2 regions of the Rhizobium sp. NPDC090275 genome follow, and region 1 is predicted to be linked to the other one. Evidence: riboswitches for the same ligand, from Rfam matches in the RefSeq annotation. Region 1 holds a riboswitch; the other holds the start of a gene.
The links. A riboswitch is a leader RNA that binds a small molecule or an ion and turns the genes downstream of it on or off. The one in region 1 is predicted to bind cobalamin.

Region 1 (3,594 bases):
ATGAGGAGTGCCATTGCCGCGCGCGGGCGATCCTTGCGTGCCTTAATTAGCTGTCGTAGGTCATGGATATGTTCGCGTCAGAGGAGAGTTTGCATGCGCAGTTCCGTCGAGATCTACAACGTCAAGACGGGCGAGGCCCGTGTGATCTGGCAGACCGAGAGGTTGGTCGAAGCGCCCAACTACGCTCCTGACGGTAGCTATCTCCTGCTCAACGACGAGGGCCTGCTCTACCGGCTGGCGCTCGACGGGTCTGCCAAGGTGGCGCATGTCGATACCGGCTTTGCGACCGCCTGCAACAACGACCACGGGATTTCGCCCGATGGCAAAAGGATCGTCATCTCCGACAAGGTCGAGTTCGGCAAGTCGGCGATCTACACGCTGCCGATCGAGGGTGGGGCGCCGCAGCTGGTGACCACCAATCATCCGTCCTACTGGCATGGCTGGTCGCCTGACGGGAAGGACCTCGCCTATTGCGGCATTCGCGGCGACCTGTTCGATATCTACACGATCGACGTGACCGGCGGCGAAGAACGGCGGTTGACGCATGGCGAGGGCCGCAATGACGGGCCGGATTATTCGGCAGATGGGCGCTGGATCTATTTCAACTCCAGCCGCACCGGCCTGATGCAGATCTGGCGCATCCATCCCGACGGAACCGGCGTCGAGCAGGTGACGCACGACAATTACGGCAACTGGTTCGCGCATCCATCCCCGAATAACGACAAGGTCGTGCTGATTTCCTACGATCCCGATGTGTTCGACCATCCGCGCGACAAGCATGTGCGGATGCGGATCATGGATATGGACGGGGGAAATCTGACGACGCTGTTCGAACTCTTCGGCGGGCAGGGATCGATCAATGTTCCAAACTGGTCACCGGATGGTGATGAGTTCGCCTATGTGCGATATTTCCCGGTCGAGGTTTGAGCGATTGCACAAGTCACGGTTTGTCGGCATAGGTGGCGCGTCGGGTGCCCGCAAGCTTGCGGGAGAATCGGGAATTCGGTGCAAGACCGGAACGTGCCCAACGCTGTAAGGCCGACGTCTGCCGCTTGATGCCACTGGCGCTTTGCCGGGAAGGCGTGGCAGACGGATGACGCCAAGTCAGAAGACCGGCCCGACAATCATAGACTGACCGCCTGGACAGCGGCCGGTTGTGTTGTTGGGGATTGACGATGCGACCAGACCAATCTGGCTCTCTTGCGAGAGCTGGTGCCTTTTCGACGAGCGAGCGCGACGCCGTTTACAGAGCCATCGAGACCAGACGCGACGTACGATCGGAATTTCTGCCGGATGCCGTGCCCGATGACGTCATCGGGAGGCTGCTGGCTGCCGCCCATCACGCGCCGTCCGTCGGCTTCATGCAGCCGTGGAATTTCATCGTGGTGCGTGATCAGGCCGTGCGATCCACTGTGTGGGAAGCCTTTTCCAAGGCGAATGCCGAGGCGGCGGAGATGTTTTCCGGCGAGCGGCAGCAGGCCTACCGAAACCTGAAACTCGAGGGCATTCGCACAGCGCCCGTCGGCATCTGCGTGACCTGCGATCCGGATCGCTGCGGCGACGTGGTGCTGGGGCGTACGCATAATAGGCGGATGGATTCTTACTCCACCGTCTGTGCCGTGCAGAACCTGTGGCTTGCGGCGCGTGCCGAAGGCATCGGCGTCGGCTGGGTCAGCATTTTTCACGAGGCGGATTTGAAACGGGCGCTCGGCGTGCCTGATCGGATCGAGATCGTCGCCTGGCTCTGTGTTGGCTATGTCGACCGGCTCTACGAGGAGCCGGAACTCGCCGTGAAGGGCTGGCGGCAGCGGCTGCCGCTGGAAGAGCTGGTGTTTGCGGATCGCTGGGGCGGGGGCGAATAGCGCGCGACGCCCTCTACTGCTTCTGCGCCGGCGGTTGCTGGGGTTGGGCGCCCGGCATGGCGGGGTGTTTCAGGTCAATCGATCCCTGATCGCCCGCCAGAAACTGCGGACCAACTTGGCGCACCTTGCCGGCGCTGGGATCGTAGGGGCGATCGGGGACCTGCGCCTGCGGTGCGGGCTGTTGAGGTGTGGCCGGGCTCTCGGGCTTGGCGGCGGCGGTGTTCGGGGTTTCGATCGTGGTGATCGAGCTCTGAGGCGACGGGGCGCTCACAGACTGGTTGCGGCGCATCTGTTCGTAATAGGCGGGCAGATTGCAGCTGCAGGAGGATTTTTCACCGGGCTTGCGGTTCTTGTAGGCGAATGCGTTCGGCATGGCGCTGTAAGGCGCACCCGTTGAGGCCGAGATCATGTTCTCGCTCTCGCCGCTGGAAACGTCGTGATAGTAGAGCTCTGTTTCGATGCCGGGGCACATCTGCTGGCAGGTGTTGGCGTCGCGGGCGAAATCGAAGGAGGTGGCGTTCGAGCGGATGGGGAAGAAGCCGCCGTCGCAGCTGCGCACGCAGATCGTGTTCAGATGCGTCAGAGGTTGGCCGCCGGGCGAGAACTCGTAGGAGCGCTGACGCTCGCCGCCGAGCGGAATGAAGGTGTCGCTGCGCATCGCCTGATCGTCGATGCTGGGCGGGTTCGCATATTGCGGCTCTTCATATTGCTGCACGGGCGCGTTGCAGTTGTTCTCGTCGAGCGCTGCGAAGAGCTCGTTGCGCAGGCGGGCGTCCGGGCTTTGCGCGCGCAACTCGTCACGACGCATCTGCAGGTCGGCGATGTTGTCGAGCATCTTCGCTTCGGCTTGTTCGAGCTCGCCGCAATAGCCGGCATTGTCGCCGCCGATCACCACCATGCTGCCGCTGCTGCAGCCGCTGCGGCGCTGGTCGCTGCGCAGCTTGCGAAGCTCGAGGTTCTGTTCGGTGATGGCGCTGGCGAAGCGGCGTATTTCTGACGACATGCCGCCGCCGATCGTTTCCGGGATGGTTGCCAAGCGAGCGCGCAGTTGACCGCAGATCGGCGCCAGCTGCGAATAGGCAGGGGCGGAAAGGGCAATCAGGAGTGCTGCGGCCAGCGTGAGGCGTTTCAAGGCATCGTCCCGTCAGTGAGCAAATACCAAATGGCGAAGGGCGGACCATGGCCCGCCCTTCGATATAACCTGCTTGTCTTAACAAGCTGCCGCTCAGAGCCTAACGCATTTTCAGCGTTCAAGGCAAATTACGCAGGTTGTGATGCTTCCACGACCGCGAGGGCCGCCATGTTGACGACGCCGCGCGAGGTGACCGACGGCGCCAAGATGTGGGCCGGCATGGCCGCGCCGAGCAGGATCGGGCCGACATGCAGGCCATCCGTCATCGACTTGACGACGCCGAGCGTGATGTTGGCCGCATCGAGGTTCGGGAAGACCAGAAGATTGGCTTCGTCGTGCAGCGTCGTGTTCGGCATGACGCGCTTGCGCAGCGTTTCGGAGATCGCGCTCTCGCCATGCATTTCGCCATCGACTTCCAGATCGGGGGCAGTGTCGCGCACGAGCTGCAGGGCGTTGCGCATCTTCGTGGCGCTTTCGGATTCACGCGAACCGAAGTTCGAGTGCGAGACGAGGGCCGCGCGCGGCGTGATGCCGAAGCGCTTGATTTCCTCGGCGGCGAGAACGGCGGATTCCGCCACTTCCTCTGCCGTCGGGTTGAAC
Region 2 (3,594 bases), on a different contig from region 1:
GCGATGGCGCCGGCGGCGCCGCAGCCGACGAGAACGCGCAAGTCGGCGCGGCGCAGCTGCAGTTTGAAGCCGAGTTTCGATGCGATGCCAGACGCCAACTGCGTGTAGCCGGCCTCGAGGCCGACCGAGGCGCCGAAGCCGTTGGAGATCAGGTTCTGGATGGCGACGATGATGCTGTCGGTCAAGGACAGGCGGCCGCCATGCAGCGCGTTGGCCTCAATCGGGTCGACCATCGGCTTCTTGCGGGTCTTCGCCAGCACATACATCAACAGGCCGAGCAGGATGCCGCCGCAGACGGGGGCCGCCATCAGCAGGAACTTGTCGTCGATTTGAGACGAGCTCAGACGCTCTACGTCGCTGATCCCGAAGATCAGGCTGTGCATCTCGCGCGAGATGAGGCTCATGCCGGTGACGGCGAGGCCTGATGTGACGCCGATCAGCGCGCCGGCCAGAACCATGCCCATCTCGCTGCGCCTCAGGAGCGCGCGCATGCGCCCCGCATCGAGCAGTGTGTGTAGCGGGCCGAGCCGTCTAAGATTGATTTTCAGGCGCATGATGGGGAAACTAGGCGGGCGAAAGCCCGTTCAAGGGTGGTAAAGGAGGGGACATTTGCGGTGCTGCGCCGCATGCGCTGCAAATGCGGCAAAAACCCGGCTGACGCAACAAGTTTTTATGACATTAAGTCTCTGATAATAGACGATAAATCTGGTAGAGATGATCGTCTTGGTGTTTGATATCAGTCAATTTGGCTGGTGGCCGCGATTGGCGGTCGATTGACTTCGCAGCCGCGCTTGCCTAACCATGGATCGATAACGGATGGTTCCGGATCGCCAAAAGCGGTGCGGATGAAAAGGGAATGTGACGGGGTGGACCCAACCAGGGCGCCTTCATCACAGCCGACCCCGCGACTGTAGAGCGGTCAGGGTCTTCCGTCCGGCGTCGGATGCTCCCAAGCTGGCTGCCTGCGTGGTGCAGGCGGGCGAGGGGCTGAAGGCGGCGGAAAAGCCACTGGCGACGCAAGCCATGATCAACCGGGGTTGGACGCCTCCTTATCTACGAATCGTCCGCCTTTTCATGATTGCAGCCGGGAAGGCGAGGAAGAACCGATGGCACGATCGGGATGGCCTGCGTGGCTATTCCGATCGTCGCCTGGACCCGCGAGCCAGGAGACCTGCCAATCGTGCCGGGCGCAAAGCCCACCCCTGGGCAAGTGTGCCCAATGCCAGCACGGAGGTTGTCATGGCAGACAATGAGATTTTGGCGTCGGCGTCAGGCCGGACGCGCTCCTTTGAAGTCGTCCACGCATGACGACCGCATCCTCTACGCTTGTTTTAGGTGGCGCCCGCTCCGGCAAGTCGCGCTTTGCCGAACAGCTCGTCATCGACAGCGGCCTTGAGCGCCACTACATCGCCACCGGCCGTGCGTGGGACGAGGAGATGCGTGCGCGGATCGACCAGCACAAGGCCGATCGCGGTGACCTCTGGACGACGCATGAGGAGCCGCTCGATCTCGTCGGCCAACTTGCCGCGATCGACGGCGAGGGGCGGGCGGTGCTTGTCGATTGCCTGACGCTGTGGGTCACCAATCTGATGATGGATGAGCGCGATATGGCGGCGGAATTTGCGGCACTGGCCGCCTGTCTGCCGAAGGCCAAGGCGCGCCTCGTCATCGTTTCCAATGAAGTCGGCCTCGGCATCGTGCCCGAGAACCGGATGGCGCGCGAATTTCGCGACCATGCCGGGCGGCTGCACCAGATGATCGCGGCGGTCGCCGCGGATGTGTATTTTATCGCGGCGGGACTGCCGCTGAAAATGAAGGGTTGAATTGATGAACCAGCAAAAGATCCCCGCCACCGTCATCACCGGCTTCCTCGGCGCCGGCAAGACGACGATGATCCGCAACCTGTTGACCAATGCGGGCGGCAAGAAGATCGCGCTCATCATCAACGAGTTCGGCGATCTCGGCGTCGATGGCGAAGTGCTGAAGGGCTGCGGCGCTGAGAATTGCACCGAGGACGATATCATCGAGCTCACCAATGGCTGCATCTGCTGCACGGTTGCCGACGACTTCATCCCGACCATGAGCAAGCTCCTGGAGCGCGAGAACCGTCCGGACCATATCGTCATCGAAACCTCGGGCCTAGCTCTCCCGCAGCCGCTGGTCGCCGCCTTCAACTGGCCCGACATCCGCACGCAGGTAACCGTCGATGGTGTGATCACCGTCGTCGACAGCGCTGCCGTCGCCGCCGGCCGCTTCGCCGACGATCACGATGCCGTCGACGCCCGCCGCGTTGAGGACGAGACGCTCGATCACGAGAGCCCGATCGAGGAACTCTTCGAAGACCAGCTCACCTGCGCCGACCTGATCGTGCTCAACAAGACCGACCTCATCGACAGCGCCGGCCTTGCCCGCGTCCGCGACGAGGTTGCTTCGCGCACGGCGCGCAAGCCCGCGATGATCGAGGCGAAGAACGGCGACGTGCCGGCAAGCGTTCTGCTCGGCCTTGGCATCGGCACCGAGGAAGATATCGGCAACCGCAAGTCCCATCACGAACTTGAGCATGAGGACGGCACGCCGCATGATCACGACGAGTTCGACAGCTTCGTCGTCGAGCTCGGGCCGATCGCCGATCCGGCCGCCTTTGTCGAAACCCTGAAGGGCATCATTGCCGAGCACGACGTTCTGCGCGTCAAGGGTTTCGTCGACGTTCCCGGCAAGCCGATGCGCCTGCAGCTGCAGGCTGTCGGCAGCCGTATCGACCACTATTTCGACCGCGCCTGGGCTGCCGGCGAGGCGCGCGGCACGCGGCTGGTGGTGATCGGGTTGCATGAGATGGATGAGGGTGCTGTGCGCAAGGCGATCGAGGCGCTTGCATAAGGCAATACGATGCACCTTCTCCTAGCCCAGCAGGGAACGATCAGCGACGGCGAGGAGGCGATCGATCTTGGTCAGTCTCCCGGCGATATCCTGTTCCTCTCCGCCGCCGACACCGAACTGGCGGCGGTAGCGGCTACGCATGGCCGACGAGCAGGTGCGCGGTCGCTGCGCATCGCCAGCCTGATGAGCCTCAAGCATCCGATGTCTGTCGATGCCTATATCGAACGCACGGCGCGGCATGCGAAGCTGATCATCGTCAGGGCGCTCGGAGGGGCCAGTTATTTCCATTACGCGCTCGAGGCGCTGCATGCGGCGGCGGCGCGGCATGGGGCGCTGATTGCGGTGCTGCCGGGAGATTCGAAGCCGGATGCGGGGTTGACGCCGTTTTCGAACGTGCCGCTTGAGGATCTGAATGCGCTCTGGGCCTATCTGATCGAGGGGGGCGATGCGAACACGCATGCGTTTCTCGACTACGCCGAGGCGATGCTGTCAGGGGCTGAGAAGCCGGAGGCGGCAGTGCCGTTGATGAAGGCCGGGATCTGGTGGCCGGGGCGGGGTGTTGTCGGGGTTGAGGAGTGGCGGCTGCTGTCGGCGGGCGGGTTACCCCCCTCTGTCCTGCCGGACATCTCCCCCACAGGTGGGGAGATTGGCTGGGAGCGCCCGCTCGCTCCAACCTCAACTGTCTGGCTGGGAGATAACAACGAGTCGATCTCCCCC

Region 2: another riboswitch for cobalamin. It lies ahead of cobU (bifunctional adenosylcobinamide kinase/adenosylcobinamide-phosphate guanylyltransferase); the one in region 1 lies ahead of bluB (5,6-dimethylbenzimidazole synthase).

Annotation. Positions count from the first base shown of each region.
Region 1 covers NZ_JBIVYL010000014.1:24,615-28,208, reverse strand. Annotated here, with positions in the region: gene ACIQUB_RS27520 (TolB family protein) at 94-927, shown strand; cobalamin riboswitch at 953-1,136, shown strand; gene bluB (5,6-dimethylbenzimidazole synthase) at 1,176-1,862, shown strand; gene ACIQUB_RS27510 (DUF2865 domain-containing protein) at 1,876-2,994, opposite strand; gene ACIQUB_RS27505 (NADP-dependent malic enzyme) at 3,123-3,594, opposite strand, start outside.
Region 2 covers NZ_JBIVYL010000001.1:750,857-754,450, forward strand. Annotated here, with positions in the region: gene ACIQUB_RS03600 (chloride channel protein) at 1-554, opposite strand, end outside; cobalamin riboswitch at 801-1,194, shown strand; gene cobU (bifunctional adenosylcobinamide kinase/adenosylcobinamide-phosphate guanylyltransferase) at 1,305-1,823, shown strand; gene cobW (cobalamin biosynthesis protein CobW) at 1,828-2,877, shown strand; gene cobN (cobaltochelatase subunit CobN) at 2,887-3,594, shown strand, end outside.